Regions from separate parts of the Brevibacillus sp. FSL L8-0520 genome, predicted to be linked through region 1. Evidence: riboswitches for the same ligand, from Rfam matches in the RefSeq annotation. Region 1 holds a riboswitch; the other holds the start of a gene.
What was found. Region 1 has a riboswitch for cyclic di-GMP ahead of ggt (gamma-glutamyltransferase). Riboswitches for the same ligand answer to the same signal wherever they lie in the genome.
Positions count from the first base shown of each region.

Region 2: another riboswitch for cyclic di-GMP. It lies ahead of NSQ24_RS04620 (transglutaminase-like domain-containing protein); the one in region 1 lies ahead of ggt (gamma-glutamyltransferase).

Region 1 covers NZ_CP150171.1:5,038,476-5,054,522, reverse strand. Annotated here, with positions in the region: gene NSQ24_RS24640 (GNAT family N-acetyltransferase) at 1-362, shown strand, start outside; gene NSQ24_RS24635 (methyl-accepting chemotaxis protein) at 505-2,499, opposite strand; gene ggt (gamma-glutamyltransferase) at 2,608-4,233, opposite strand; cyclic di-GMP riboswitch class I at 4,484-4,571, opposite strand; gene NSQ24_RS24625 (MBL fold metallo-hydrolase) at 4,786-5,745, opposite strand; gene NSQ24_RS24620 (glutamine--tRNA ligase/YqeY domain fusion protein) at 6,063-7,730, shown strand; gene NSQ24_RS24615 (QueT transporter family protein) at 8,507-9,112, shown strand; gene NSQ24_RS24610 (ABC transporter ATP-binding protein) at 9,109-9,954, shown strand; gene NSQ24_RS24605 (energy-coupling factor ABC transporter ATP-binding protein) at 9,951-10,787, shown strand; gene NSQ24_RS24600 (energy-coupling factor transporter transmembrane component T) at 10,768-11,556, shown strand; gene NSQ24_RS24595 (alpha/beta hydrolase) at 11,612-12,451, shown strand; gene NSQ24_RS24590 (hypothetical protein) at 12,627-13,334, opposite strand; gene NSQ24_RS24585 (gluconate 2-dehydrogenase subunit 3 family protein) at 13,493-14,233, shown strand; gene NSQ24_RS24580 (GMC family oxidoreductase) at 14,248-15,966, shown strand.
Region 2 covers NZ_CP150171.1:870,460-886,506, forward strand. Annotated here, with positions in the region: gene NSQ24_RS04580 (thiamine pyrophosphate-binding protein) at 1-865, shown strand, start outside; gene NSQ24_RS04585 (ketoacyl-ACP synthase III) at 866-1,903, shown strand; gene NSQ24_RS04590 (acyl carrier protein) at 1,917-2,177, shown strand; gene NSQ24_RS04595 (4'-phosphopantetheinyl transferase superfamily protein) at 2,306-3,052, shown strand; gene NSQ24_RS04600 (RNA polymerase sigma factor) at 3,364-3,897, shown strand; gene NSQ24_RS04605 (hypothetical protein) at 3,965-4,945, shown strand; gene NSQ24_RS04610 (response regulator) at 5,156-6,295, shown strand; gene NSQ24_RS04615 (class D sortase) at 6,339-6,995, shown strand; cyclic di-GMP riboswitch class I at 7,087-7,173, shown strand; gene NSQ24_RS04620 (transglutaminase-like domain-containing protein) at 7,188-7,991, shown strand; gene NSQ24_RS04625 (collagen binding domain-containing protein) at 8,360-13,276, shown strand; gene NSQ24_RS04630 (metal-sulfur cluster assembly factor) at 13,480-13,794, shown strand; gene erm (23S ribosomal RNA methyltransferase Erm) at 14,305-15,246, shown strand; gene NSQ24_RS04640 (ABC transporter ATP-binding protein) at 15,651-16,047, shown strand, end outside.

The DNA.
Region 1 (16,047 bases):
AGATACTGACCTTGATTGGTCTGGAAAAGGAAGGCAGATTGGACGGGATTCTCGGTTATTTTCAGCGAAACGGCATGATGACCACTCCCCTGTTCGGGTACGATACCGCTCTTCCCAAAAAACTGGGGCTGTACCGGATGCTCTCCAGCCTTTTGGTGTCGGAGGCGGAACAAAAGGGCCTCTTGCTTCATCAAAGCGCCGGAGTCGGGGCGTTCAAAGCGGATCGCGGGGCAGAGGGTACTGCGGAGTATACGGCAGTGTATATAAAGCATCTTCCTTACCGGCGACAGATGATCTGGAGAGCCTTGGCTGCGATCCTCGATCGCGCTGTCATCGGCATGGCGAAAAAGTACAAGTGGTAACGGACAAAAAGACAGCTTGGAAACCATTCAAGTCAGCACGGTATCGGTTTATGTCTATCGATACCGTGCTCTTTTTTTGCGGGCAAGGGATTTGCCAAAGACAAACGAACAGCGTGCATGCCGGACAATCGGATGTTCCGCGTTACCGATACAGGGTAAACTTCCGGACTTGGTCCTGCAGCTTCTCGGCAACCCTCGCGAGTGATTCGGCAGAAGAAGAGACCTGCTCGACAGCAGCCAGTTGTTCTTCGGTTGCGGCGGAAACGTTTTGTGTACCGTCTGCCGAGTTTTCTGCCACCTTGGATATTTGCTCGATCAAATAGACGGCTTGTTCCGTGCTTGCCGTCATTTGCTGGGAATAGGCCTGCACTTCCTGAATCTTGCTGGCGACCTGAGCGACGGATTCGCTGATCTGAACGAATGAGCTGCCAGCCTCGTTAACCACTTCAATACCGAGTGCCACTTCCTTCGTTCCTTTTTCCATGGAAAGCACGGCGGTATGGGATTCGGTCTGAATCGTTGTGATCAGTTGTTCAATCTGCTGGGCTGATTTCGCCGATTCCTCGGCCAGCTTCCGCACCTCGTCAGCGACCACGGCAAAGCCTCTTCCCTGCTCTCCTGCTCTTGCTGCCTCGATTGCAGCATTGAGTGACAACAGGTTTGTCTGTTGGGCGATGTCGGTAATCACCTGGACGATCTGTCCGATTTCCTGTGAGCTGTCTCCGAGGCGTTTGACGATGCCGGCGATCTCGTTTACTGTGCTGTGAATCAACTGCATCTGGCTCATGACCGTGTCGATCGCCTTGTTGCCGCCGACAGCAATTTCCGAAGCAGTCACGGCAGAGTCAGCTGCATTTTGTGCGTTAACGGCTATCTGCTGAATGCCCGTTGAGACTTCATTGATGGCTCCTACACTTTCCGCCACGCTTTGTACCTGCTGTTCCGCTCCGTATGCCACCTCCTGAATCGAAGAGGCGATCTGTTCCGTTGCCTTGCTGGTCTCCTCGGCATTGGCCGACAGCTCCTCTGCAGAGGAAGCGAGCTCTTCGGCTGCTGTGTTTACCTGTTCGATGATTGACCTCAGATTGCCTACCATATGGTTGACTGACTCGGAGAGCTGCCCTACTTCATCCCGGCTTCTGATGGCCAGCGGATCTACCGCCAGATCGCCATCGGAAATTCGGCTGGCCACGGCGGCAACCTCAACGATGGGACGGCTGATTTGACGAGACACAAAGTAGGCGGCTGCAATGACGATGGCTGCTACGATACCTACAATCAACATCACATTCAGTGTCAGCGCTGTTACCTCAGAGGTGATGGACTCGATCGGGATGTGGAAAAACAGGCTGTAATGAGTCTTGGGGATAGAAGCGTACGTAACGACGTATTCGGTACCGCCGTCCAGATACGTAAAGGAGCCCGATTCGGGTGCGTTATTTTTGAGAATGCTGCTCAAGCCTTCAGGGAGAGCTGCTTCCTCAATGGTTTTGCCGATCAGGTCGGGGTTGGGGTGTACCTGGATCAGTCCTTGGTTATCGACCAAAATCGGGTAACCGCCTTCACCCAGTTGTACATTGTCCAAAAAGGTCGAGGTGAACGAATCCACGTTTACAAGCCCGGTCAGTACGCCGAGTTTTTCTCCGGCATTGCTCACAACGGGAGAAGCGACTACAATCGACCGATTTCCGGTCGTTTTTGCGATCAGCATGTCAGAGTAGCTGGTTTTTCCCTCCATGCCGAGTTTGAAGAACGGACGCTCCGCCAGGTTGATCCCTACGCTGCCTTCAAACGTGTCCGCTGTTACCTTCCCGTCCGGGGAAATAAATGTATTTCCGTCAAAGATTTTGATTTCGTTCGTAAATTTGCGAATGAACTTGTTCTTTGCTTCATTGTCAAAGGATTGGATGTCCGAGGATCGTGCCAGAATCATTACTTCCGACAGTCTCCTGTCCAGCCATTGGTCCATGGCGTTTGCAGTCGACTCCGTCAAATGAACAAAGGAATCCTTTTGCTTGTCGATCAAAATTCTGGTGCTTTCGGTCAGTACCAGATAAGAGCAGGCGATCAAGGGGAGTACGGCCACAAGCAAAAACCAGATAATGATTTTATTCCGAAGCTTGCTGAACAGACGCATCGTTGCAGCATCCTTTCATAATTCATGCTGGGAATCCGGAAGGGACAGAGTATAAAGCTGGAAATGCAGACTGCTGAGATAATCCCAGCAGTCTGCACGTATTATAAATCAATAGCCCATGGCAGCCCCTTCGCCGCGCGGGTCTGCACCGCCAAACTTGATGTTGCTTTTCGGATCGATCAGAATGGCACCGGATTGACCCATCGCATCGGTATAAGCGGCTTCCAGCTTCTCAACCGGATGACCGCGTTTTACCAGCTCGTCGAGGACTTCCTGCGGAATGCGGCTCTCTACCTTCAGATTGTTGGAGGAGGAGCCCCAGTTGCGGCCATGCAGCCATCTCGGTGCTTCAATCGCGTCTTGAACCGTGAATCCGAAGTCGATAATGCGCGTGACGAGAGCGGCTTGTGTCTGCGGCTGCCCCTCACCGCCCTGTGTACCGTACAGCAGGTAAGGCTTGTTGTCTTTCAAGAGCATAGCCGGGTTGATCGTGTGGAAGGTGCGCTTGCCTGGCTCCAGGTGGTTGATATGATTCGGGTCCAGAGAGAAGTAGCTTCCACGGTTTTGCAAGAGAACACCAGTGTCCTTCGCGACGACGCCCGAGCCCCAATCGAAGTAGTGGCTCTGGATCATGGAAACGGCATTGCCGTACTTGTCGACTACACCGAGCCAGGTAGTGTCGCCCTTGGGATCGAGCGGTTCTACGGTTTTGGCAGCCTGCTTCATGTCAATCCGGGCAGCAAGGTCTTTGCCGTGCTGCTTGGACAGCAGCTCGTCTACCGGAATGTCAACAAACTCAGGGTCTGTCAGCCATTTGTCGCGGTCGGCAAACGCTTGCTTCGTCGCTTCCACGATAGCGTGGTAGTAATCCGGCGTGCCTTCGCCCATGCTCTTCAGGTCAATGTTGTTCAATATGTTCAGAATCGACAATGAGGCCATGCCTTGAGAGTTGGGCGGTACGTTGTAGGCTTGGTATCCGCGATAGTCGACGGTGATCGGATCAGCCCAGGTGGACGTGTGCTTTTCAAAGTCTTTCAGAGTCAGCAAACCGCCGTTTGCCTGCATGTCTTTTACGATTTTTTCGGCGATCTCGCCTTTGTAAAAACCGTCTGCGCCTTTTTTGGCGATCACTTTCAACGTTTTCGCCAGATCCTCCTGCTTGAGGATTTCGCCGGCCTGGTACGGCTCGCCGTTCGCTTTCAGGTAGGTCTTGCGGAACCCTTCAAAGCGCTGCAGATTTTTCAGATCGTTGTCTGTCGGATCGATCGCGTATTTGGTCCAGTACACTTGGTTGGGAGAGACCGGATAGCCTTTTTCAGCATATCCAATCGCCGGCTCCAACAGTCTGTCCCATTTCAGCTTGCTATCTCCAGCCAATTCCTTGTGTGCGTAGTTGTACGCTTCCCACCAACCGGAAACGACACCAGGGACCGTGTTGGCGGACTCGTACCCGCGGGAAGGAATTTTTTCGTAGCCTTTCTTTTTGTAATATTCGATCGTTGCCTTTTCACCAGCTCGACCGCTTCCGTTCAGCGCTCTTACTTCTTTCGTCTTTGCATTGTAGATCAGCCAGAAGTTGTCGCCGCCAATCGACGTGTAGTGCGGGTAAACAACGGCGAGCGTAGACGCGGCGGCAATCGCGGCATCGACTGCGTTTCCGCCCTCCTCGAGTGTTTTGAGAGCTGCGGCTGTAGCCAGGTAGTGAGGAGCCGTAACCATGCCGTTTGGCGACATTGTTGTGGGGCGATTTGCCGCCTCCACTGCGGCAGTTGTGAAGCTGGACAGACCGATCGTCGCGGTCAGCGCTAAAACAGAGAGTTTCTTCCAGATTGACTTTTTCACTTTCCATCCTCCTTGTTGTGTACGGTCGAAGCATGAAAGGTTGAACGGTTCGGGTCAAAATCGATTGGCATCACCTCCTTTGCATAACAACACAAAAAGACCAATGACATAGGATCATTGGTCTTTGGTCCTACATCAATACTTCGGCAGCTGGCTGGCTTGTCCATTTGCTGGAGGTAGCCCCTGTAGCTTTGCGTCGCCGGATTTCCCCGGGTTTGCCATTATCGATATCAATGTGAAATAAGATAGTGAACGCAATTTGTGAAACTTAGTACATATGAAAAAATGTACATATGGGAAAAGATTCGTAAGATTGAATCTGATTCCATAGATGCAAAAAATATCTATCCATTACCTATATTCGGTAATATTGGACTAGTACTTTAGTGAAAAATTTATTTATTTTTTTCAAACAGATGCATATCCGTCTTCCGTTTCTCTTTCTTACTCCGAAACGGCTAAGATCTGCTGGCTAAGCTGTTGAAGGTTGCGAGCAAAGAGGCTGGGATAGCTCCAGGAGGCATATGGTTCGGGTATGGGGATTGCTTCGATGGCTTCGGGTGTGGAGCCGTTCTCGGCCAGATGCTTGGCTTGGTCCCACAAAGCTTCCAAATAGTGAAGACAGCTATCCACAGTTTGATGGTCTCCGACCGGGCCGTGGCCGCCGACTGCTGCCGAAATGGGCAGGTCTTTCCAAGCCTTCAAAACGGAGACCCAGTGGGAAAGATTTCCTGTCTGCATACTGGGATGATTTTGCACAAAAAGCAGGTCGCCGGCCAGAAGAACGGGGTCTTCGGGCAGGTACAGGACAGAGTCGCATGTGCTGTGTCCGTTTCCTTTGGCGGTCAGTACGGCAGTTCGCTTCGAGCCGTGGAGCGTGACAGAATCAGAAAATGTCAGGGAGGCAGGGGTCGCGGAGAACGTAGGCAGTGCAGCGTCAAGGGCGAGAATGTCTCCGAGGTCGGTGCGAAGCTCCTTTTGCTTTTCCGGATCTGATTCGGCTTCCAAAGATTGGCGAACCTTGTCAGGGTATTCGGGGTGCTGCTTTGCGAATTGGACGAGGCTTGTACAACGCTCGAGCATGAGATTTTTGGTGGTTTCTGTGGAGAGGATAATGGCATCGGAAAAGACTTGGTTGCCGCCCACATGGTCAAAGTGGAAATGGGAATTGATAACCAACGATACAGGGCGTCCAAGCAATTGCTCGGCTGCTTCTCGCAGTGCAAGCCCTGCCTTGGGCGTGTACATGGTGTCAAAAACGACCGTCCGATCGCCCAGATCGACGATGGCGGCATTGCCCATGGCTCCTGTGCCTGCTTTGATAACGGCGGCAAAAACACCTTCCACAATTTCTGCCAATGTAAAAAAGGAGGATTGTGTATTGATTTTTTCAAGCACACTCACAACAGATCACCCCAATCATAAAATATGTTTCTGCCTGTAGGATAAAATGGGAATCTTTTGGAAACAACTTCAATTTATATACATCGTGTGAACACCCACGGGGGCTCTCCTGCTTATGATAGTAAAAACCCTCTGAAGGGCGGTTTGTAAAAGCGCCTGGTCCAGAGAAGGTGATTCTTGCTACAAGCCGGTTGGCCAAGGGGTGACTGATAACGATGATGCATCGGCCCAACATCAGAAGCCGGGCGAATTTGTTGAACTATCGCCGGGGAATCAGTATTATGGAATGTAAAGGTGAAGGGAAAGGTTGAATTTCTGTGGAAAATAAATCGGCATCATCATCCAACTTTATCCGCAACATTGTCCTGGAAGACCTGCGAGAGGGCCGAGTCGGGGAAATCGTTACCCGCTTTCCTCCGGAGCCAAACGGGTATTTGCACATCGGACATGCCAAAGCGATTTGCCTTAATTTTGAACTGGCAAAGGAATTCAATGGCAGAGCCAATCTTCGTTTTGACGACACCAACCCGGTGAAAGAAGACACGGAGTACGTAGAAGCGATCAAGGAAGACGTACAATGGCTTGGCTTTGAGTGGGACGGACTGTTCTTTGCATCGGATTATTTTGAGGAAATGTACAATCGCGCCGTTCTGTTGATAAAAAAAGGACTGGCTTACGTATGTGATCTGTCCCCGGAAGAAATCCGCCAAACCAGAGGGACCTTGACGGAGCCGGGTACAAACAGCCCTTACCGCGACCGGTCGGTGGAAGAAAACCTGGATTTGTTCCAGCGGATGCGCAACGGCGAGTTTAAGGACGGCGAAAAGGTGTTGCGCGCCAAAATCGACATGAGCTCCCCCAATATCAACCTGCGTGACCCGATTTTGTACCGGATTTCGCATGCTACCCACCACAACACGGGAGACAAATGGTGCATCTACCCGATGTATGATTATGCACACCCGCTGGAGGACGCTATCGAGGGCGTAACCCACTCTCTCTGTTCGCTTGAGTTCGAGGATCATCGCCCGCTGTACGACTGGGTTGTCCGCGAATGTGAAATGGAAAACGTGCCGAGACAATACGAATTTGCCCGGTTGAACCTGACCAATACGGTAATGAGCAAACGGAAGCTGAAACAGTTGGTCGACGAACAGGTAGTAGACGGATGGGATGATCCGCGCATGCCTACCATTTCGGGACTTCGCCGCCGCGGCTTTACTCCTGAGTCCATCCGTACATTTGCCCGGGAAATCGGTGTGGCCAGAAGCAACAGCACCGTGGATGAAAAAATGCTGGAGCACTTCATCCGCGAGGACCTGAAGCTGAAAGCGCCGCGGACGATGGCTGTACTGCGCCCGCTGAAAGTGGTCATCACCAATTATCCGGAAGACCAGGTCGAGCTGCTGGATGCGGAGATCAACCCGGAAAATCCGGAAATGGGAACCAGACAAATTCCATTCTCCCGCGAAATCTACATTGAGCAGGACGACTTCATGGAGAACCCGCCGAGCAAGTATTTCCGCCTGTTCCCGGGAAATGAAGTACGGCTCAAGCACGCGTACTTCATCAAGTGCACGGACGTGATCAAGGATGAGCAAGGCAATGTCGTCGAAATCCACTGTACGTATGACCCTGAAACGAAGAGCGGCAGCGGCTTTACCGGTCGCAAAGTAAAAGGAACGATCCACTGGGTAGACGCCAAGCATGCGCTCCCTGCGGAGTTCCGCCTGTATGAACCGCTGATTTTGGATGATCAGGAGGAAGGAACCACGTTCCTTGACAATATCAATCCAAACTCTTTGGAGATCGTGAACGGATACGTGGAGCCTAACATGAAAGAGACCAAGCCCCACGACAAATACCAATTCTTCCGTCACGGATACTTTAATGTCGACCCGAAATATACGACAGAAGACAAGCTGGTGTTCAACCGGATTGTTTCCTTGAAGAGCTCGTTTGAACTGCCGAAGCAGCAGGGATAACAGAGAATGCAAAGCAGAAAGCTGTTGAAGTCTCATTGAGGCGTTCAACAGCTTTTTTTATTGGCTACATAGGATTAGGAACGTGGCTGCAGTGAGAGAAGCATATTTCCAGGATGCGCTCCGGTCTGCGTCCGCAAGGGAGCCGAGACTGTCCGCTCCACAACGATTCGCGGGGGAGCGTAAAAGCAGCAGCCGTTCCGAAGCCCAATCAGAGTTACGCTCCTGATTCCCGCGATTTCGTTGTTCCGCTGGGCTGGACTCCGCTAGTCGCTCCGCCTGGAAATATGCTTCTCTGTCGTCGCGGGTTCTTTCGGGTATCTCGGGGAGAAAACAAAAGCTGTAGAGATGAAACAGGAGAAAAACGCGAAGGTCTTTGGGACACATACCCAGGCTTCGTTCCAAAAGTGGAACACGCTTTTAGCGTCCAACCTCTGAGAGGCTTCTGCGAACGGGCTGCTTTTGGACGCGGTTCCACTTTTGGAACGAAGCCGGCCAGGATTACCCCCGGCAAGTGTCCCACCGAACCTGGAGCGTTTTTCTCCTGTTTCATCTCCTCCCCCCAAAGCCCGAACAACGCTCATTCTAAAAAACTACTATCGCTACCCCCGGTATCCATCTGACGTTCTTATCAAAATGGCCCTAGCAGATTAAAGAAGATTTGCTGTACCCAAGTCCATCTATAAACCTGTTCAAGCAATTGCGAGAGTCAGCGCGGAGGGGTAAACTAGCATCATGATCATGTAAACCGTTTTCATAGATAAAGGAGGTTACTAGAGATGGGAACGTCTCTCTTTCGGCGAAAGTGGACGACTGTCGACTTTGTCCTGATCGTCGTCACGGCGGCCTTGTACGCGGTCGCCTTGATTATGCTCGCTAACATCAAATTAGCTCCATCCGTACCGCTTCGACCGGCGAATGCGCTGCAGCCTGTTTTCGGCATTTTGTTTGGCATTCCCGGCTGCCTGGGTCTAGCATTTGGAAACGTGGCCAGCGATCTGCTGACGGGAGGCACACCGCCGCATGCAGTCATCGTCGGCTTCATCGGCAACTTTTTAGGAGGATTGATCGGTTATTTGGCTGTCAGTCATCCGGCCTTGAAAACAGGGCGCAGCATCTTGCAATATTACATATTTGTTGTATTGATTGCCTCTGCAGTGGTGGCCTGCTCGATTTTGATCAATGTGGCGCTTGGCTTTACGCCGATGGCCATCGCAACCTTGTTTATTCCGACCGTCTTTTTGAATCAGGCAGTATCGACGGCAATACTGGGGCCAGTTCTGCTAAAGCTGCTGTATCCGTTTGTGAAGCGGGCAGGCTTGTACCGGGGACGAGCACACGGCAATGGACTGCTTTCCATTGAAGAAGGCGGGCTTCGTCCGTGACCGGTCAGCCGCTGCTCCGTTTGGAAAACGTTCGTTGGCAGTACGAGGATAGCGCCAAGCATGCGCTATCCGACATCAATCTTTCCCTCTATCCGGGCGAAGTGGTGGGAATCGTCGGCCCCTCTGCCGCGGGCAAAACAACGCTTCTTTTGGCTTTGGCCGGGCTGGTACCGCGCAATTATTCCGGGCAGTTTTCCGGCGAACGCCGGGTCAGCGGGGAGTTGGGCATCGTCTTTCAAGACCCGGAGACACAGTTTATCGGCCTTACGGTAGAGGAAGAGATCGCCTTTAGTTTGGAAAACAGCGGGCAAGCGGATGAGGAAATCGAGCAGCGGATTGGTGAAGTCCTCAAGCTGGTCGGTCTGGAAGGCTTTGCTCTCCGCTCTCCCTTTGAATTATCCGGAGGAGAGAAGCAACGGGTGGCCATCGCTTCGGCATTGGCCCATCAACCCCGAATCTTGCTTTTGGATGAGCCTACCTCCGAGCTGGACCCAAAAGGAGCTAGGGAAGTGTTTCAACTGCTTTCACAGCTAAAGCGGGAGCAGGAAATCACGATAGTCGTCTCTTCCCACGCGACAGAGGAATTGGCTCAATTTTGCGATCGCATTTTGCTCTTGGCGGACGGGCGGATTGAACTCGATTTGCCCGTACGTCCGTTTTTTGGCAAGGTGGAGGAGCTTGAGAAGCACGGAATTCTCGTCCCCGATGTCATACAGTTGTATTTGCAGATGTGCCGGACAGGCGTCATCACCGCGAACAAAGACGGGGTGCCGCTCCATGTGGATGAGTTGGCCGAGTGGTACCGCGAAGCTCGCATAAGCGGCAGGAGGGATGAGACATGAGCAGCTTGATCCGTTTTGAGAACGTCTCATTTGGCTATGAAGCTGACAAGCAGGTGCTCAAGGATGTTTCCCTGAACGTGGATCGAGGCGAACTCATCGCCATTATCGGCGGAAATGGCTCCGGGAAAACGACGCTGGCCAAGCATTGCAACGGTCTGTACAAACCGACGAGCGGGACAGTCACAGTAAAAGGAAGAGATACGCGTGAACAATCGGTTGCTGAGCTGTCTCGCACCGTGACGTACTGCTACCAAAATCCTGATCATCAGATTTTTCAATCAACCATTTTCGAAGAAGTCGCTTTCGGGCCGAAAAACCTGGGGCTGCCGCAGACTGAGATAGAACAGCGCGTCACAGAAGCTCTGGCTGCTGTGGGACTTGAGCAGATGCGCTCAGCCGAGCCGTATTTTTCGAGCAAAGGGACCCGGCAAAAGATTGCGGTGGCCTCTATTTTGGCGATGAAGCCGGAGGCGATCGTGCTGGATGAGCCGACGACAGGGCTGGACTACCGCGGCGTGCGGGATATCATGGCGCTGTTGCGAAAGCTGCACCAGGCCGGCCATACGATCATCGTCGTGACCCATGACATGAAGCTGGTGGCAGAATACGCCTTGCGCGTGCTGGTCATGCATCAGGGGAGGCTGCTGTGCGACGGGACGCCACAAGAGGTTTTTGCCCGACAGGAAGTGCTGATGAAAGCCCAGGTGGAGGCCCCTGCAGTTTATCGTTTCGGCGTTGCCGCAGGCTGGAGCGAGCCTGTACCGCTCACACTGGAGCAGGCTAAGGTGCGGGTGACAGAGGAGAGAATGCTGCATGAAACACGCTCATCCTAGTTTTGTACTGCTGTCGTTTATCTTGCTGGGGACGTTGCCGTTTCTGTTTCAAGACCCGCGATTTCTCGCAGTCGTTTTGTTGATCAATGCCTTGTTGATCGCCAAGCTGGGGTGGAGCCGATCGATGTTGAAGGGCTACCTGTTGATCGGGGGAATCGGGGCCGTGTTTGCGGCGATCACGTGGCTGCCGTTTACCAGCATCGGCCATCCGTATTGGAGCAGCAGGATCCCTTTGGTCAATTATCCGATCCAAGTGACGGACGTAGGTGTCCTGTGGGCATTAGGCATGGGACTAAGGCTGGCAAACGTGGCTCTGCTGTCGATGTATTACCTGTTTTCAACCAGTCCCCGGGAAATGGCGATGGGACTGAAGGGGATCGGTGTTCCATTTTCCGTCAGTTATTTGCTCTCGCTGATTTTTCGTTTTATCCCTCTCGTCAAGCATGACCTTGTCACGATCCGGGAAGCCCAGATGGTGCGGGGCCTGCAGCTCAGTGAAGGAAGCATTCCGGAGAGGATGCGAAAGTATGGCTTCGTTCTGGTTCCGCTCATTTTCAGCTCGCTCAAGCGCGTGCAGTTGATCGCCAATGCGCTGGACGCGAAAGGGTTCCGGATGAGAAACCGCCAGCATCGCTTTTACCGAATGCCCAAATGGAAATCCAAAGAGCTCGTCGTACTGGCTTGCGGTTTTGTTGTCGTTGCCGTATTGCTTTACTTCGCCCGCATTCATCCTGAACATATGGGCGTGTTGATACCCGGGAGGATTTGATTTGCACAAAATGCGGAAGTGCCGGGTTTGAAACATTACGGAAGGTAGGGGAATCATGGCCGGACAACAAAGAAAGCAGCTGGTGAAAAACGGACTTGTTCTGGCGTATACGGTCGCAGGGAGACCAGAGGCTCCTGCTCTTCTGCTGCTTCATGCGATTCGCAACACCAGTCGATTATTTGACCACATCCTTCCGGAGCTGGCGAAGCGTTGCCGGGTGATTGCGGTTGATCTGCGCGGACACGGAGAGTCGGTCAAAGAGGGGCCCTATACATTTGAACAGCTGGCTGAGGATATCCGTACCCTGCTGGATACGGAGGAAGTGGAACAAGCGGCCATCGTTGCCGCCTCTTTCTCGGCGGTCCCGGCACAAATGTTTGCGGCAGCCTTCCCGGAACGAGTCACACACTTGATTTTGCTGGACGGCGGCTTCTATAGCCTGCGAGAGATGCCCGGCTTTGACAGAGCGTCCACAGTAGACAGACTGGCAGAAACCCGCTTTCCTTCGATAGCTGCAGCGAGGGAGTCCTATATCGCCCGTTATGGAAAGGGCGGCATTCCGTCGTCCTTGCCGGAGAGCGAGCTGGAGCAAAAGGAAGACGGCGCTTATGGCTACAGGCTGCCGCGGGAAGCGTTTGACGGCTACTTTCGGGCATATGCCGCATTTGACAAGGAAGCCTTGTTTGCCTCGCTGAAATGCCCGGTATTGCTGCTGCTCGCAGACGAGATGACGCTGTCCGACGGGGAGCAGCAGCGTTTTTTTCAGAGGGCAGCAGCCGAATACAGACAAAAGGTTCCGCGTGCTGTATGCGAAAAAATTCCCCATGCACAGCATTTGCTCATGCTTACCCACCCGCGAGAGACGGTGGAGAGAATCATATCGTTTGTCCACTAGAAAAGGGACAGGCTGACTGGGTTGCCAGATCAGCCTGTCCCTTTTGCATGTGTACGACCGGAACGCATAGCAATAAAGGCTGATCGCGCCGGAGCACATAGCGAAGCTGGAGTTCTTGGGGCGCGATGCCGTCCCCGATAGCTTGACGAAGCCGAGCTTCTTTCACAAGCCGCCCTTACGGCTGTTTGGAACCGGAGCGGAACAGGAGAGCCAGGTCATCCCCGATATTGGCGCTTTCTTTTCCCGGCCTTGTCGCTTGCTTGATCCGATCCATGGCGGCTATCGCTTGCGGGTTGGTGACAGTCCGGATCTCTACGCCCCCGCCGTAAATGCGTTCGATTTGATCCTTGGCTTTGGACAGCGTTTGTGCTTGAGCGCTTGCGCCCATCGTACCGATTTTGTCCGTCGGCCGCGAAGGTCCGCGGTAGGAGCTTCCTTCATAGGGGCTTAGCAGGTGGTTTTGTGTCTCGTCCATAGAGTTGGTGGAAAGGGTTTTTCCGTCTGCCGGAGCGAGGAAGACGCAGTCATGAACGACCAGAACATTGACTCCGTTGACTCCCGCAGCGGCCAGACGAGCCTCCAGATTCGACGAAGGTCCGCCGTCGTTTAAGCCGGAGCTGCCCATCATGCTGTAGGTGGCTGTCCCCATGCCGCTGTTTGTTGCTCCGTACTGATTGGTGGTCAGCTTCTTGTCGCGGTCAACACTGGGAATGACAGTCGTGTGGTCGTGTCCGGGAGCAGCCTGCTGATGCATGGACTGGGTTTGCGCTCCCTGGTTCGCTGCTCCTTGGTTTTGCCCTCCTTGATTCGGTGTCGCCTGGTTTGTACACGCAGTCAAAAGGCAAATGACACCGATCCCGCTGATCATTTTTCGTATCCGCATCCAAAATCCCTCCAGATTAGTGTTTGCCAGCTACCCGATATGATTTGCCGATTATTGCCTATTTATTGATGTCCGCAGTTGGAAATTTTTTTGGAGAAAATGGTTATTTTGCCGAAGAATTGCACACATAAAAGATATACATTCAGGAGGTGGTAGCTTTGGCACAGACAAACGAAGGACAAGAGCAAGCCGTTTCAAGAAGGAAATTCTTGAAAAACTCCGGTTTGGTTCTGGGCGGTCTGGTAGTAGGCGGCGTTGCGGGCAGCTTGCTCAGGACACAGGCCCCGCCCCCACCTGCGGCAGCTCCTGCACCGGCCGACTTCAATCAGGCTCTGATGTATTTTTCACCGGAGCAATTCCGGGTGGTTGATGCGGCGACAGAGAGGATTTTCCCTGAGGATGAGAACGGCCCCGGAGCCAGAACCCTTGGTGCAGCTTATTTTATCGACCACCAACTGGCAGGGGATTGGGGATTCAATGCCCGCGATTATATGCAAGGCCCTTTTTATCCCGGTGAAGCTACCCAAGGATATCAAGGCCGGCTCAGAAGGCGGGAAATTTTTGATATCGGGATTCAGGAAATGAACAACTACAGTACAACGAAATACGGGAAGCGTTTCTACGAATTGGAGGCAGATCAGCAAGATGCTGTATTAAAAGCCTTTGAAGCGGACGAAGTGAAGTTGACCACCATCTCTGCCAGCGGCTTCTTCAAGATGCTGCGTGCCAGCACGATGGAGGGCGTCTACGCTGATCCGCTTTACGGCGGCAACAAAAACATGGACGGCTGGAGGCTGAAAAATTACCCGGGGAACCAGATGGCTTATACCCAGGTAATCGAGCAAGACCAATTTGTCAAAATGGAACCAAAAAGCTTGCGTGACCATCAGCACGGATAAGAGGGGGATCGGACATGCCCAGAAGACTGCCCAAGGTAGATGTCGTGATTGTCGGAGTTGGTTGGGGCGGAGGAATCATCGCCTCGGAATTGACGAAGCAAGGCATGACTGTAGTAGGTTTGGAGCGAGGGAAAGAGCGAAAAACGGAGGACTATTTCATGGTCCACGACGAGCTGCGCTACGCTCTCCGCTACGAGCTGATGCAGGATTTATCCAAGGAAACGATTACTTTCCGAAGCAATACGAGGATCAGAGCGCTGCCGATGCGGAGCTACGGTTCCTTCTTGCTGGGGACGGGATTGGGCGGTGCCGGTGTCCACTGGAATGGACAGACCTTCCGCTTTTTGCCGTATGATTTCGAGATTCGCAGCAAGACGATTGAGCGGTACGGCGAGAAGAAAATTCCCGAAGGCATGACCATCCAGGATTGGGGCATCACCTATGATCAGTTGGAGCCGTACTACGACCGTTTTGAAAAACTCTGCGGGATCTCCGGTGAGGAAAATCCGCTGGCCGGAAAACGATCAAGTCCATACCCCACACCGCCGATGAAGCAGACACCGGCCATGAAAATGTTTGCCGAAGCGGCTAAAAAGCTGAAGCTTCACCCCTACATGATGCCTTCGGCCAACTTGTCGCAGCAGTATACGAACCCGGATGGAGTATCGCGGGCCGCCTGCCAATATTGCGGATATTGCGAGCGGTTTGGCTGTGAGTACGGAGCCAAAGCCGACCCGGTCGTAACCGTGATTCCTGTGGCGAAAAAGACGGGCAAGTTTGAGATCCGGACGCATTCCCATGTACGGAGAATTTTACATACCGGCAACAAGGCGACAGGTGTTCTCTACACAGACGTGACGACCGGAGAGGAATTCGAACAGCCGGCGGACATTGTCGTGTTGACCAGCTACGTGTTCAACAACGCCCGTCTTTTGCTCTTGTCCAAGCTGGGCCGTCCGTACGATCCGGCTACCGGAAGAGGAGTAATCGGGAAGAACTATGCGTATCAGGTAATCCGCGGGGGAGCGACAGGCTTCTTTGAAGAGAAGGAGTTTAACCTGTACGCAGGAGCAGGCTCTCTCGGCATGACGCTGGACGATTACAACGGGGACAACTTTGATCACTCCGATCTGAAGTTCCTGCACGGAGCGAGCATCAGCCTTTCGCAGACCGGACAGCGTCCGATCGCCAACAACCCGGTTCCTTCAGGTACGCCGAACTGGGGCAAGGAATATAAGGCAGCTTCGCTCAAGTATTTCAACAGGGCCCTTGGAGTCGGAGCCCAGGGGGCGTCCATGCCCTTCAGGCACCACTTCCTCGATCTTGACCCGACATATCGGGACGTCTTTGGCGATCCGTTGATGCGCATTACCTTTGACTTTGAAGAGCAGGACCGTCAATTGGCTGCCTTCACGGCGGACAAGTGTGGACAAATTTTAAAGGAAATGGGAGCGACCCATATCGATGTGAGGCGCGAGCTTGGCCCATACGACATTACCCCGTATCAGTCCACTCACAATACGGGTGGAGTTATCATGGGTGCCTCGCCTGACACTTCTGCCGTGAATAACTACTTGCAGATGTGGGATGTGGAAAATTTGTTTGTGGTCGGTGCGTCGGCTTTCCCCCACAACAGTGGTTACAACCCGACAGATACTGTGGGGGCGCTTGCTTACCGGGCGGCAGAGGGGATTGCGAAGTACGCGAAAGGCAACGGAGGGCTGCTTGTGTAGGTGGTTTGGTCTTTCGATGGAGGGACCTGGCTGTTTGAAGAAGGGGGCGTCTTGGGCGCTTCCTTCTTTTTTCTTGATGAT
Region 2 (16,047 bases), 1.2 Mb from region 1:
CATGGGCAGCAAGCTGGAGGAAACGGCTCTGTTTGGCTGGGAGGAGAAGCTCCAGGCCATAGACAGCATTCAAGTGAATCTAAACGAAGAGCATTTTCATCTGGACTACAGCAGCATGTACATGGTTGGTGATGTGGAAGCAGTCGCAAATGAGCTCCTCGCGCAAGTTCGGGAGCAGCCGGCTAATCGCCAATGGCAAGCGGAGATAGAGGGCTGCAAGCGAGACATGTTTTTGGAAAAGGCGGAAAGGCAGCGAGATTCCTCCCGGTTGAGAATCGCGGATATTCTCGATGAACTGCAAGCCCGCCTTCCTTCCAACAGCATCTATGTGCATGAAAACGGGTTGCAGGACATGTGGTCTTATTTCTTTCCGTATCTCGGGCTTGGCAAAGAGCAAAATGCTTTTGTCCCGAGTGAACAGACAAGCCTGGGCTTTGGGGCATCTGCCGCCATCGGGGTAGCCAAGGCCAAGCCGCGGCAGACTGTCGTTGCATTCGTAGGAGATGGCGCATTCAACCTGTTCCGAAGCGATCTGCCAACAGCGTTAACGTACCAGATTCCACTCATCTATGTCGTGTTGAAAAACGGCGGGTACGGGTGGCTTGAATTCCAGCATATCAATACGGGAAGACAGGGGAACCCCCGATTTTTAAACCAGACCTTGCAGATGATCGACACTCTTCATCCACATTTGACAGTGATACCGCTGCAAAAAAGCGAAGAGATCACACATGTTGTTGTGCAAGCTCTGGAAGCGTATGAGAAAAATCAAATCGTCGTGATCGAAGCGATTGTGTCGCTTGATGACGTACCCGATCCCATAAAAAGACTACATGGGGATTTTCCCGCAAAGGAGCTGGTGTGAATGAAGACGGGAACGTTAACGAAGCCATCCACTGTCAACCAAAGTGGGCTGGCCACTTCCTTTAGCATTCAAGGATCAGGCTTTTACGTACCAGAAGACATTGTGACAAACGAAATGCTCACGCGAACCTTGGACACGACTGACGAATGGATTCAGGATAAAACCGGGATTCGCGAGCGCAGGTACTTGCAAAGCGATATGGCCACATCTGATATGTGCGTCCATGCCAGCTTAGATGCGATAAGTGATGCAGGCATTACTAGTGAGGATATCGATGCGATTGTCCTGTGTACCACGACTCCGGATCAACAGATTCCTTCTACCGCGCTGATCGTCAAGGAAAAAATAGGTGCAAAAAACGCGATTCCCTTTGATTTAACGCAGGGGGCTTGTGCAGGAGGCATTTACTCCATCCTTTTTGCTTCCCATCTTTTGCAGAATCAGTTCATCAACAATGTGCTGGTTATCGGGGCAGAAGTCCTGTCGCGATACATCGATCCGACGGACCGGATTACCAAGACGTTTTTTGGGGACGCTGCCGGAGCGATCCTCCTTCAAAAAACAGGTGAAGGCAGCGGACTGCTGGCATGGGATCTAGACTCTTATTTAAATCTGGCAGTCACCCTGCACGGCGGAGGTACTGCACGGATGCCAGAGGGAGCAGACCTCAAAACCAGCCATTTTATCAGGATGAACGGCAGAGAGGTCTGGAAGACGGCCACCCGAAACTTGCCCCTCTCGATTAAAAATGCCGTGCATAAGGCCGGATTGCAAGTATCGGATATTGATCACTTTATTCTGCATCAAGCCAACCTGAATATCATCAAGAAAACGATGGCGGCATTGGACGTGCCGATGGAGAAAACGACCGTAACCATTCAGGACTATGGAAATACGGGGGCTGCTTCCATTTTTTCCGCTCTGCATAAATCTTTGGAGGAAAAAGCCATTAAACCAGGGGATTATCTGGTGATATCCGCCATTGGCGCCGGATTTTTATGGGGTTCACTATGTTTGCAATATACAAAAAACGAGTAAAGGAGAATGGGTTATGATTAAACAAACGGTAAGAGAAAAATTTTTGGAAACATATAAATTGAACGTTTCTTTGGAAGAAGTGAAGGATGATCAGCCATTGTTTGGTCCCGACTCGCCCTATGGCCTTGATTCCATGGATGTTCTGATGTTCATCAATCTGATCAAAAAGGAATATGATCTGGACATTGGTGCTGTCAATACAGACACGTTTAAAACGATTAACAGCATTGTGGCCTTTATTGAAAAGCAAAAGGGCGCACAATTGTCAAAATGATCGCAGAAAGAAGGGGGGCCTCCCCCTTTTTTTCATGGATGCGGATAATTGCCGGGTTAAGGAGGCAAAGCCGTTTCAGATAAAGAACGCTTCTACATGCAAACTATCGTGAAGGAAGTCGGGAACCAATGGAAAAGAGGGTTGAAATCTATTGGCTTCATGTCGATGAAGAAATGCAGCCTGCACATCTGAAGAGCTGTTTGGAAGTACTGGACCAAGAAGAAAGAACGGTGTATGAGAGATATCTCGTCGATTTCAAAAAAGTAGAGTTTTTGCTTGGACGGATGCTGCTCAAGAGCATGATCGGACAAAAAAGGGGAGTCCTCCCGGAAGAAGTCAGGTTTATCAAAAATGAATACGGGAAGTTGTTCCTGGACAGCCGCCACGTGGCGGGTAGCATCAAGCGACCGTTGTTTTTTAATTTGTCCCATTCAGGTAGAATGCTGGTATGCGCCTTTTCCGAGATCGAGAAGACGGGGATCGACGTCGAAGCGGTCAAAAAGGATTGCTGTTTTGAAGTAATGCGGACTGTTTTCGTGCCAGAGGAAATAGCCTGCGTCGAGCAGCAAGAGACACCTTCCATGAAGCGAGAGGCATTTTATCAGGTTTGGACGAGAAAGGAAGCAGTGATGAAGGCGCTTGGGAAAGGCTTCTCGCTGCCGCCTCTGTCTTTTTCCGTGCCGCTTGCCCGGGGCAGAGTCGACGAGCAGCCGTTTTCCTATTATACATGTGCACCTTTGGAAGGGTATATGGTTTCGGCAGCGGTAGAGCGAGAGGAAGGAGCGGACATTCGGTACGAGGTCCAAAAAGTCGGGTTGGCCGAATTGAAGGCAAGCGTACGGTCCCGTACACCCAGCAGTGCATTCTACGGATAAAATATCTATAGACGCGGTTCACATCGATCTTATCGTATACCAAAATCCAGAAGATACCACTCGAATGAACAGGTCTCCAATTGTTGAACACAGGTCTTGCGATTGGGGGGCTTATGATTCGGGCAGGTGTCTTTTTTGTTGCAATAGCTTTATCGTCTGTCAGTGTCATTGCTATTGCCATATAAACAGGAAGCTGTTGAAAAGAAGCTAAGAAAAACTCAGCAATAGGAAAAGCCAAAAAAATTTACGATAAAAGTGAAAGATAGTCGGAAGGCCCTCCGTCTATACAGTGACAAGGAGGTGGAACCCAGTTGGATGATAATGTCGGCGCACGTATCGAGCAATGGTTTCTGGCATACAGCAGCGATATTTATCGCTTTCTCGTTTACTATACCGGACGCACGGATATAGACGATCTTGTACAAGAGACCTTTATTCGCGCCCTGAAATCACCTCAGCAAACAGAGATTGCAAACCCGAAAACATGGCTGTTTGCCATTGCCAGAAATGCGGCCATTGATGAGAGGCGCAGAAAAAAACTGATCAGCTTGCTGCCGGAAACATTCCTGCAGCATCTTATTTCCCGGGACAAGACACCCGAAGAGTCTTTAGAGTTGAGCGAGAACAAGCGCATGCTCTATGACATCATCAATCAGTTGAAACCCTCTTACAGAGATGTGTTGATATTGCGCGGGATCAAGGGATTGTCCAGCAAGGAGACTGCGGAGATATTGGGATGGAGCGAAGCCAAAGTGAATCTCACTATGCATCGGGCGATGAAAGCTGTTCAGAGCAGCAGGCAAGTTTCTGTTATGGAGGCGATGAAAAATGCCGTCACGAGATGAACAGAGAATCTGGGAGGATTTAAGGAGTTTTCCTGATCAAAAACTTTCTTGGGAGCGAAAACAAGTGATGTTGGAGAACATTCGCGAAGAGCGAAGAAAGATCAGCAAGCAGCAAAAGCGAGCAAAATACGTATGGGTGGCGAACGGGCTTGTCGCATGCGCAGCGGTGTTTTTCGTTATCTGGATGAAACCATTCTCTACTCCGGTAGAAACATCGGCGAGTCATGCTTCTATCGACCCGGCCTATGTTGAGGCTGCCCAAAAGGCAATTAAATCGGCAGGAATCAACAAGGAAATTCTCTTTGATGAGTTTGAGAAAGATGGAGATTACGATATTATCCGGAAAGCGGATCGAGAGGCCATTGTGACATTTTACCCGAATACGACAAAAGTTCGTACCATCTTGGTAGAGTGTGCGGTCAATGAGTTGCCGACGAGTTATCAAAAATATGTCGATACCGCCCAAAAGGCATTCAAAGAGGCCAATCAACAAGTCGTTTTTCAACAAGCCCGTTTCTTTAAAAGCGATGAAGGAACAGACCTGTCATTTTATTTAGAAAATCAACAATACGTCAGCGTCGATGTGAATACAAACAGAGTGACCGATTACTCCCTGGATTACAAGCTGGATGATGTGGATAAAAAGTATGTGTATCAGGCCCAAAAAGCGCTCATGCTCCTAACGGGCAAGCAGAGCTTCTCATTTTCGCATGCCAATAAACGTTCGGGTAAAGTAGAAGAAGTGTGGACACTCAAGAATGAAAACGAGCGGTATACTGTCCGGATCGGTGCGAAATCCTCCCGAATATACAAGGTTGACCACGTAACGGACCGATATAAAATAAACTCGAAAGAAGAAGCGATCTCAGTGACTAAGCCGCTGATTGCAAGCATATTTGGAATCGATATCGCCGGGTACAAGGCGGATGGCGGCAAAGATTGGGGAGGCTATGTGTTGACCAGCGAAGGGAAGCCGGTTATCAGGGTTATCATTCATGATTTACATATCGGCGATATCTCAGGCATTTACGTTGAATGGGACGAATGACGGGAAAAGCTACTGACTTGTTGCATGGTCGGTAGCTTTTTTGTGTCTTGGTTTTGATCGGCAGCATTTATCCCCCTTTGCCAGCAACCGCCAAAATGGTTTATACAGCTTGGACATCTCATTGACCTATTGCTACAATAATATGGGAGAGTTGTTAGCGGCTGTTGTCCCAAAAATAGTTACAGCTGAAGCAAAATAGGAGAGATATGCTTGAAAGCGATTATCGTAGACGATGAGAGGCTTGCATTGAGAAGAATGGAAAAGCTCCTGAAGGAACAGAACGCGAACACTCCCATTCACTTGATGGGGTCTTTTCAAGATCCGCATGCCGCATTGGAGGCCGCGAAGCAAGAAAAACTGGATGTAGCGTTCCTGGATATTCAGATGATCGATATGGATGGATTTGAATTGGCTGAGCACTTGTTGAACATTCAGCCGCAACTTCACATTGTTTTCGTTACCGCCTTTCAAGAGTATGCCGTGAAAGCCTTTGAAATGAACGCACTCGACTATTTGTTGAAGCCTGTCCATCAGGGCAGATTGGCTGTGACCCTGCAACGGGTGGCAGAATCCGCCGGGAAGACCTCGGTCAGCTACAGCAGCCAAAAACATATGACACTCTGCTGCTTGCAAAGCTTGCATTATCTCGATCAACAAGGCAACGAACAATATCTTCCCTGGAAAACACTGAAGGGGCAGGAGCTGTTTGCGTATCTGGTACACTATCGGGATAAGACAGTGAGCAAGCAGGTTTTGATAGATTTGCTCTGGCCTGATTACGATTCAGTCCGGTCGAGGACACAACTGCATACGGCCATTTATCAGATTCGGAAAATGATTAAGAGCATTGGCTTCGATTTGGAGATTAAATACAAGGATGAAGGGTATCGACTGGTGTGGGGAGATGTGAAGCTGGATGTTGAGGAATGGGAAGCCTTGGTGCGAGATGCTCCCAAAGTTACAGAAGAGACATTGGAACAGCACTTGTCTATCATGGCCAAGTACACAGGCGATTTTCTGGAGGAGCATCCGTATTTGTGGGCAGAGTACGAGCAGGAGCGCTTGCGGTTGCTCTGGTTGAACCATGTCAAGCAAATTGCTGAATATTACGTATCGGTTGAACAATATACCGAGGCGATTTTGATTTATCAAAAGATACGTGAAAAGTTTCCAGTAATGGAAGAGGGCTACTTCTATTTAATGAAGATATACGCCATGTTGAACCACCAAGGCGAGGTGAGCAAGCAGTTCAAGCTGATCTCGACCAAGCTGAGAGAGGAATTCGATGTTGCTCCCAGCAAGGAACTGACGGAGTGGTATGAACAATGGAAAAAAGGGGATCAAACCTAAAACGGACAGGGACGGGCAAACCATGAAAATGAGACTGTTATCAATGCTTCTGATCGTGGCCGGAATCGTTGTGCTGAGCTATCCAACACTGGCTGAAGAGTATCAGGACTACCGGCAGCAAAAGCTTGTCGAGGAATGGCAAAACAGTTTGCAGAATATTTCCAATGGGGAAGAGGCCGCTGGATCAAATCCTGCACCGGCAATTCCTTCCTCAACAGAAGATAGCGAGACAGCGATAGAAAGTGCCGATGCTGCGACCGAGAAGGAGAACGGGAAAAAGCCGGCACCGGACTTTGGCAGCTATAAGAATATGGAAGGTATTTTGACGATTGAAAAGATTGGTCTAATGCTGCCCATTTTGCACGGTGCATCAGATAACAATATGAAAACGACGGTTGCGAGCATCGAAAACACCGGGAGGGCCGGGGAAGTCGGCAATTATGCCATCGCTGGACACAGAAACTTTACATACGGTCGAAATTTCAATCGATTGGATGAGATGGCTGCAGGAGACAAGATCGAGGTTGACAAAGGCAAGAGCAAATTTTCCTATACCGTTACAGAAAAATTGTATGTAAAGCCCGAAGAGGTGTGGGTTTTGGAAGGGAACGGAAAAGATAAGGAGATTACGCTCATCACCTGCCATCCGATGCACAATCCGACACACCGACTGATTATTAGGGGAAAAATGACAGAGTGATTGATATTTTTCAAGAAAAGATAGGATGAGGCTCCCTTTTCTAGTAAAGTTATGCTATTATTTTTTTAGTATATTTGATTTTAAAACTTTCAAACGATAATGGCAAATCTAATGAAAATTAGAGACGCAAAGCTATAGGGCCTTCCTTGTGTATGCAAGATGGCAGCCAGCTACCGAAAGGGGAGTTTTTTTGTGTTTTTTCGACGACTTTCGATGACAGTGGTAGGCATGTGTTTGCTGGCGGCTCCAGCGACTGCGTGGGCGAGCTCCGCTCCTTCCTTTATTGATGTAAGCGAGCTCAATAATGGAATCGTCAAAGTTCAACACCATCATTCGGCACAGCCAGTCAATGAAAAAGTAAAAATCACGAAAGACAACCAGAACTTCTATTATAGCGTAAAAGACAACAACCGTTTCCCACTACAGCTAGGAGATGGCAAATATACGATTACACTCCTGCAACACGTTGCGAACAATAAATACCGTTCGATAGAAAGCAAGGAAGTGAACCTGACGGCATCAAGCCCGCAGGCCGTTTTCCTGCAACCGATCCAGATGATCTACTGGAACGACAAGACGAATGCGACCGCAAAAGCCAGAGAGCTGACCAAGGGCTTGAAGACCGACAAGGAAAAGGTACAAGCTATCTACAATTATGTGATCCAAAACGTCCAGTACGATTACGCAAAAGCCAATCAAGTTACGAGTGAATACATCCCTTCGGTAGATGCGACATTGACTGCAGGGCAAGGCATCTGTTACGATTACGCATCGGTGTTTGCCGCCATGCTGCGCAGCCAGGGGATTCCTGCCAAGCTGGTGATGGGACGGAAAAACGACATCCCGCAATACCATGCCTGGAATGAGATTTACTTGAAAGAGACGAACGAATGGATTACGGTCGATACAACATATGATTCGATTATGGTAAAGGGAACGAAAAAGCCGGCCATGATCAAGAATAAAAGTGAATATGTCATAGAAAAGCAGTATTAGGACACGATGCAGGAACTGCTCAGAAGCCGCTCCCTCTCATAAAAGAGGCGGGCGGCTTTTCGTTTTCTCCTATTCAGAATAAATTCAGAGTGATCTTTTATAGTGTGTTTTGTGGCTTAACAGCCAAAACCATACAAATTTTGATGTAAGTCGCCACCAAGAAAGAACAGCTTTAGACACTTACAAATAAAGAACAATGGAGAGGAGGAAGCAACGAAAAAAACATGCTCTCAGGATTGTGCAAGGTGTCATATTCTTCTTCCCCGGCGAAAAGGGGACTGGCAGCATTATCAAAACTTCATATGGGTAATCGCTGCTAGAGTCGTACGACCTTGCCAATTTAAACATGCGAGGTGAACGTAGTTAAGATGTGGCATCGAAAGAAGCTTTTATCTGTTTACTTAGTATTCGCTTTGCTGGTGAATCTCTTCTTGCCATCCGCGTTTGTCAGTGCCAATGAAGTACCGATGAACGCAGGAATCACCAGTGAAGAAGGTGCCCCAACAAGTGGCGAGGTGTCCGAGCCGGGAACGGATCAAGAACCAGGCGCGGAGAATCCAGAGCCAGGTGCGGAGAATCCAGAGCCGGGTGGGGAGAATCCAGAGCCGGGTGGGGAGAATCCAGAGCCGGGTGGGGAGAATCCAGAGCCGGGTGGGGAGAATCCAGAGCCGGGTGGGGAGAATCCAGTGCCGGGTGGGGAGAATCCGGAGCCGGGTGCGGAGAATCCAGAGCCGGGTGCGGAGAATCCAGAGCCGGGCACGGAGAATCCGCAGCCGGGCACGGAGAATCCGCAGCCAGGTACGGAGAATCCGCAGCCAGGCACGGAGAATCCGCAGCCAGGCACGGAAAATCCAGGAACCGGAACGAATCCGGTGCCAGACCCGCCACCGCCACCACCGCCACTACCCCCAGCACCACCTGTAGAGCCCGAAAAATCACCAGAGAACATCATAACAAAAGTGGCGATGAAGGATGAGGAAGGTAATAACATTACCGAGATTCGTCCTGATCAGGGATCAATGGTAAAGATCATCTTCGACTGGCATCTTCCGGAGGGGCACACCTATAAGGGTGGCGACACTTTTACCTTCGATCTGCCGGACAAATTTAAGGTAGACCGACTTTTGGATGGACCTCTCACGGGGGACGTAGGGACATTTGAAGTAACACCGGAAGGCACCGTTACCTTCACTTTTAGCGAAGATGTGGAGAATGACGAATTCGTCGGTACGTTTGAGGTTTGGCGAACCTTTGACGAAAGCAAATTTTCCGGGGGAACGAAGCAGCAGATCGAATTTCCGTTCGGAGAAACGATCAACGTTCATTTCAAAGCCAATATCCGGGAAGAAATGGACAAGCAAGGAACAGCCAAGAAAATGAACCCAAGCGAGATCGACTGGGTTGTCGATTTTAACAAGGGCGAGCAAAAGATTACAGGCGCGACCTTCCAGGATAGCATACCTGCCGGACTTGAACTCGTTTCTTCTTCTGTCGAGGTATATGAGCTGGAGGTCATGCTGGACGGAAGCGTAAGGCAGGGAAGTGCTGTGACGATACAGCCAACAGTCTCCGGCAATCAGTTCCAGCTGGTCTTTGGAGATATCGATAAAGCGTATCGCGTCAAGTACAAAACAAATATCCTTGAGGCCAAAAATACGACATACACCAACAATGTGTCGGTTACGGGCGGTTCGTACGCAAAGGACGATTCAGCATCCGTCAGTGTGGCATTCAGCGAACCGCTCGCGAAAAAGTCTCTTGATTACAAGTCTTCTACACAAACCCTCACTTGGTCCATTGAGTACAATTACAATGAGCAAGTGATCGCACCGGGAAGTGCCTGGATTGTCGATACCTTTGAAACTGAGCAGACTCAGGAATTCCTCAAGGACACACTGAAAGTCTACGAGGTTACCATCGACGAAAACGGTAAGGCGACCCGGGGAAACCAAGTGGCTTCTAATGAATACATCATAGACGATACGGTTCCAAACGGCTTTAAACTGGACTTTCCGAACGGCGTTCAGTCTGCCTATGAAATCATTTACGACACAAAAGCGAAGGACCGTGTTCGCAAGAGTGTCAATGTGACGAACAAGGCAGAGATGTACGATGGCACGACTAAACAGGCAACGAAAGGGATGTACCAGGTCATCTTTTGGAAGGACGCCAAAAACGAGGACATCAACTACAGCACCAAGACCATTCTCTGGAAGATGTATCTGAACTATGACAACTATCAAATGGACGAAGTTGTCATCACCGACCACTACAAGGGCCAAGGGATTGAGCTTGACAAAGATAGCCTGAAAATTTCCGGATTGACAGAGGGGACAGATTACACGATCGAGCCCATCAACAATTATCGCGAAGGGTTTACGATCAAGTTCAATCATCCGATCAGCACGAAAGTGGACATCGAGTACAAGACAAAGTTTGACCCGAACTACTTCAATGCCCATGACATTACCAACCATGGAAAGCTGACATGGCTTGAAAACGGAGTGTCATACGAGAGGGAAGATTCGGCAACGGTTTCCTCGGACCGTTACACCAAGAACAACGGGAATAAAACGGGGACGTATAACCCTAAAACGAAAACCATCACCTGGATCATCGATGTAAACTACAATCTGCAAGAGATTAACCAGGCGGTGATCAAGGATTTCTATCAGGGAGAGCAAACATTTGTCAAGGAATCCCTGAAGGTGAATCGTTTGAACCTCCAGGGTGGAGCCGACCAGGTAGAGGTTAAAGAAGAGCTGCCTAGCAGTGCGTATTCGTTTGAAGGCGGGCTGAAGAACAGTGAAGGTCACGAAGGCTTTGCACTGACGTTTAAAGATCCCATCGACTCTGCATATCGCATCACGTACCAGACGAGCCTGAAAGGCCATGAGGTCTTGGCAGAATACATGAACGATGCAACCATGAGCGATGGCGGCGGGCCGGCGTTGTTTGCCCAATCCGCTTCGGTGAAGCCAAAGCATGGTGGGGAGTATATCCTTAAACAAGGCAAGCAGGGAACAGGGGCAGATGCAGAAAATGCGTTCTGGACCATTTACCTGAATCGAAATCAGTCCTGGATCGATGCCGGTGCGAAAGTAACGGACAAGCTGTCTGACAATCAAGTGCTCCTTCCGGAATCCTTCCAGCTCTATCAGACGGTGGTGGATGCCAACGGGGTAGTGAGCAAAGGCGAACCAGCCGATCCCGCGGACTACGAACTGAAAGTTCTTACGCCAGCGGATGGGGAGCATAGCTTTGAATTGATCTTCAAAAAGCCGATTGAGAGCGCCTATATTTTGGAATACAAGTCGTTCATCATCGCGGAAAATGGAGAATACATCAAGAACAGCGCCGCTTTTGCCGGAAGAACGTCCCTGGCTGACGATGGCAGTGGACAAGGTGGAATCAAAGTCAGCTTGTCAGGAGCTGGCGGAGGGGCGTTCCCTGCTGGGAAAGCATTCATCAAAATCGTGAAAACGGATGCCGCATCAGGTGAATTATTGGCAGGAGCCACATTCGAACTGTATGACAAGACAGGCAAAATGCTGCTTGAAACGCTTGTAACCGATGAACAGGGAGTAGCAGTAACAAAGAAAAAATACAGCTTTAAAGAGTATGTACTCAAAGAAAAATCGGCCCCATCTGGGTATCTCGTCGATGAAGCGTACGCAAGCGGCAAATTGATTGCTTTCAAAGAAGACAAAGAAATTTCGGTTACAAACCAAAAAGGCGACTGGAGCTTTAAATTGACGAAAGTCGATTCGGAGGATGGCGAGAAGAAGCTCGAAGGCGCTGTCTTCAAACTCCAGCGGAAAAACGGCGATAAGTTTGAAGACGTTGCTGACCACACTTCGCTTGTAACTGACGCAAACGGAGAGCTCTATCTCGCGAAATTGGAGCCTGGAGATTATCAGTTAATCGAAACAAGTGCGCCGAAAGGGTACAAGCTGGATGAAACACCGATTCCTTTCACGATTCGGCCAAATCAGACTGCCGTGATTCCATGGACGATGAAGAATGTTGCGAATCGCGGTTCAGTAGAACTCGTGAAGGTAGACGAGTTTGACCATAACATTACGCTGGCAGGAGCGGTATTTGAGCTCCGCGATGCAGACGGCAAAACGCTGCAGTCGAACCTTTCAACAGATGAAAATGGCAAACTGGTGATACCAGACCTGAAGGCAGGAAAGTATCAATTTGTCGAAATTACAGCTCCAACTGATTATCTGGTCAGTCAGGAAACATTGGAGTTCGAGATCGTAAATGAAGGCGAAGTCGTACAGAAAATCTTTACGAACAAGCTGATCCCGGGTTCTGCAACACTGACCAAAGTCGATTCCAATCGACCAGACGTCAAGCTGGAAGGTGCGCAGTTCAGAGTGTTGGACGAGAACAAGAAGCCGATCCTGAGCGGACTGTCCACGGACAAAATCGGTGAATTGCACGTTCCAGATCTCAGACCTGGCCTTTATTATTTCGAGGAAACACGAGCACCCAGCGGTTATGTCATCAAAGACAGACTAACTGAATTCGAGATTAAAAAGAATGAGATTACAACCGTAACGATCGGGAACGTCCGCTACTCTGGCGGAGGCGGCGGTGGAACGCCACCGGTAGACCCACCCAATCCGCCGGTAGACCCGGAGAAACCGGAAAAGCCTGAGAAACCAGGCAAGGACAAGCCGGACAGACCGGATCGGGACGAGCCTGAAGAGAAACCAGAAATACCGGGCGTTCCGTCCAAGCCGTCCAAGCCTGGCGAGCCTTCCAAGCCGGAGGTGCCTGTCACGCCAACTCCGGTAGAACCAACACCGGAAAAACCTGTAGATCCAGCGCCGGTGACACCGGTAGATCCGGAGCCAACTACCCCAAGCCCGAGCGTGCCTACGAGTCCAACGAAGCCCGTTGAGAAAGTAGACAAGCCTGTCGGTTCGGTGAAAGTGCCAGAAGGCGGAACGCCAACCATCGGCAAACAGCCTAAGCATGGTACTGTCACAGTCGATCCGAGCGGCAAATGGGTATACACGCCTAACGGCGGTAAAAAACAAAAAGATTCGTTCTCGATTATTGTCAAAGATAAAGACGGCAATGAAGAGGAAATGCTGTATGAGGTAGATGGAGATGTTCCGACTGGCGGCATCCATCCGGACAAGGCAGCCAAAAAGGTCCTGCCGAAGACTGGAGAAGAGAGCCACCTCCCGCTTCAGTTGGCGGGAGCCGGCCTCATTGTTCTTGGAGCGTGGCTCTACAGAAGAACCCGTTCCATGCGCAACATGTAACGGAATTACGCACATTCAAACGGACATCAATAAACCATAAGCCTGCTTGGGGCTGTCTCGCAAGTAGTTGTACTGCTGGCGGGGCAGCCTCTTTTTATTTGCGGGAATGCTACGGCTTGAAGCATATGGATATGGAATCGCGCGGCCAATGCAATAAACAGGGCGACAAAGGAAAACCTATCCTCATGAAGGGGGATGGAATGATGGATGTAACAGAAAAGCTCTGGGCAGAGCTCGAAGAAGTGATCGATCCGGAAGTAGGTGTGAACATTGTCGATCTGGGCCTGGTATACGACATTGCGGTCGATGAGGAAAACAATGTGACTGTCACTATGACGTTGACCATTCCCGAATGCCCGCTTCGCGATATGATCGTCAGCAATGTGGAAGCCAAAGCCAAAAGCATTCCAGGGGTAGGGAACGTTCATGTCAACCTCGTTTTTGAGCCAAGATGGAGTCCGGCCCGAATGAATGACCGTGCGAGGGAAGAGATCAGAAATCGAAGGGCCCATGTGTAAGCGGCCGGGAAAAGTCTGAACAACAAGCTCCAAACAGCATGACAAAAAGCTCAAGCCTGACATACTTGAGCTTTTTGCCGCTTCACCAAAACGGGCGGTCCGATCAGGAGCCAACAGCAGCAGCGGATCAGTGAAACCCTGAAGATTTCTACACGCACCCTTTTTTGCACAGTGATATGCAAGATTGCTGGCCCGCGGAAGCAGCATAGAAAATAAATCGGGAATTCAAAGGAAAGAATAGACTTGTTCTTTCCCGTAAGTTACTCTATAACTTGAGTGCGCCCCGAAAAAACTGCACTCATGTAGAACGATGTTGCTAACCGATAGATGTACATCCTTTATGAATTCCCATTAGGGAGGACCCGATTTTATGTGTTGCATCGCATTCATGCGTACAAGGTAATGTAAGGTACAGAACATGTATAACCTGTCCATTTTTTTAGAAATGGTCCAGGTTTATTTGTGCTGTGCCTTTTTCATTCCCTACTACGAATGAATGAGGTGCTTTTTATGCCCAAAAATAGACGGACATCCAGGGGAAAATCCCGGATCTCCTCAAACTTCTCTGCACAACATTTGTTGATTAATAAACAATTGAGCAAAGACATGATCGACATGGCGAAGATAACGCCGAATGATACGGTAATAGACATCGGCGCCGGCAAAGGGGCGATAACATTCCCGTTGGCAAAAAGAGCGGCAAGAGTCATCGCTGTGGAGAACGATCCGGTTTTTGCCGAGAAGCTGCTCGATAAGATGCAAGGAGTAGCGAATATTCGGATGAACAGGCAAGATTTTTTACAGTTCAACCTTCCCAAAAGTCCGTTCAGTGTCGTAGCCAATATTCCATTCTCCATCACCACGCCGATACTCGGGAAGCTTCTGGACGACCCTGCTGTTCCGTTGCAGAGAGCCGTGCTCATCATGGAAAAAGGGGCGGCCAAACGGTTTACCAGTGTGCGGATTACGAATCCACGAATCCTGAAATGGCGGATGTGGTTTGATCTCAGGCTCGTCCGGACGGTATCGCCAGACCATTTCTCACCGCCCCCAAAGGTCGAGTCAGCAATAGTAACGATCTTCAGAAAGCAAAGTCCATTGGTTCCACTGCAAGCTCATGCAAGGTTTATGGCGTTGGCCACTTATATCCTCCAGCAGCCGCAAGCGCCTGTCTTTGCGGCCTTACAGGGAATTTTTACCCCTTCCCAAATCAAGCATGTGGTAAAAGCGTTGAGACTGGAGCGGAATCAAGCGGTGTCTTCTCTAAATGAGCAACAGTGGGGGGAGCTCTTTCACTCGATGCTCCGGTATGTTGACCCAAGCCGATGGCCGAAGGTGCCAAAGAAGAAGATGCCGAAGATTCCGAGGGCGAAGGCGCCAAAGATGCCAAAGCCAAAAATGCCAAAGATATCAAAGCCAAGGATGCTAAAAAACCCAAAACAAAAGAAATAATCTTTAAAACAAAGCAAGAAAAACACGAAAAGCGATAGGGATGAAAAAGGAGAAAAACGCGAAAGTCTTTGGGACACCTACCTAGGCGAAATGGAAAAAGCGGAACACTCTTTTAAGAGTCCAACCTTTGAAAAGCACCGGGAACCGGCTGCTTTTGGACGCGGTTCCGCTTTTGGAATGCAGCCGGCCAGTACAACCCTCGAGCAGGTGTCCCACCGTACTTTAAGCGGTTTTCTCCTTTTTCATCTCTCCACCCAAGCTCGAACAAAGTTTTCCTTACAAAACCGAAAGCAAAATGTAAGGTAGATCAATAGCTACTTGTCTGGAAACTGGTTACAGTTAATACAACGAGAAGCAAACCGACTGCCATTTGAGTTTCGGGAATAAGCTTGGGAGGAATAAATGTGAAAGCATCTGTACTTGAAGTCAGAGACGTTCAAAAAATATACGGAAATCGAGGAGAAAGTCAGTCGCATGCGTTGAAAGGAGTATCGCTGACTATCCAGGAAGGCGAATTTGTCGGAATCATGGGTCCTTCCGGCTCCGGAAAAACGACGCTGCTGAATGTCATTTCCACACTGGATCGCCCCACGGACGGATTCATTCAGATCGCCGGAACGGACATCACCCAGATGAAACAGAATCAGCTTGCGGACTTCCGTTCGCAAAAGCTGGGCTTCATTTTTCAGGACTTCAACCTGCTGGAAAACTTGACGGTGTATGAAAATATCGCCCTGCCCCTGTCGCTGCAAGGCGTCTCTTCGAGCGAGATTGCCCCCAAGGTGCACAAGGTGGCGCAAA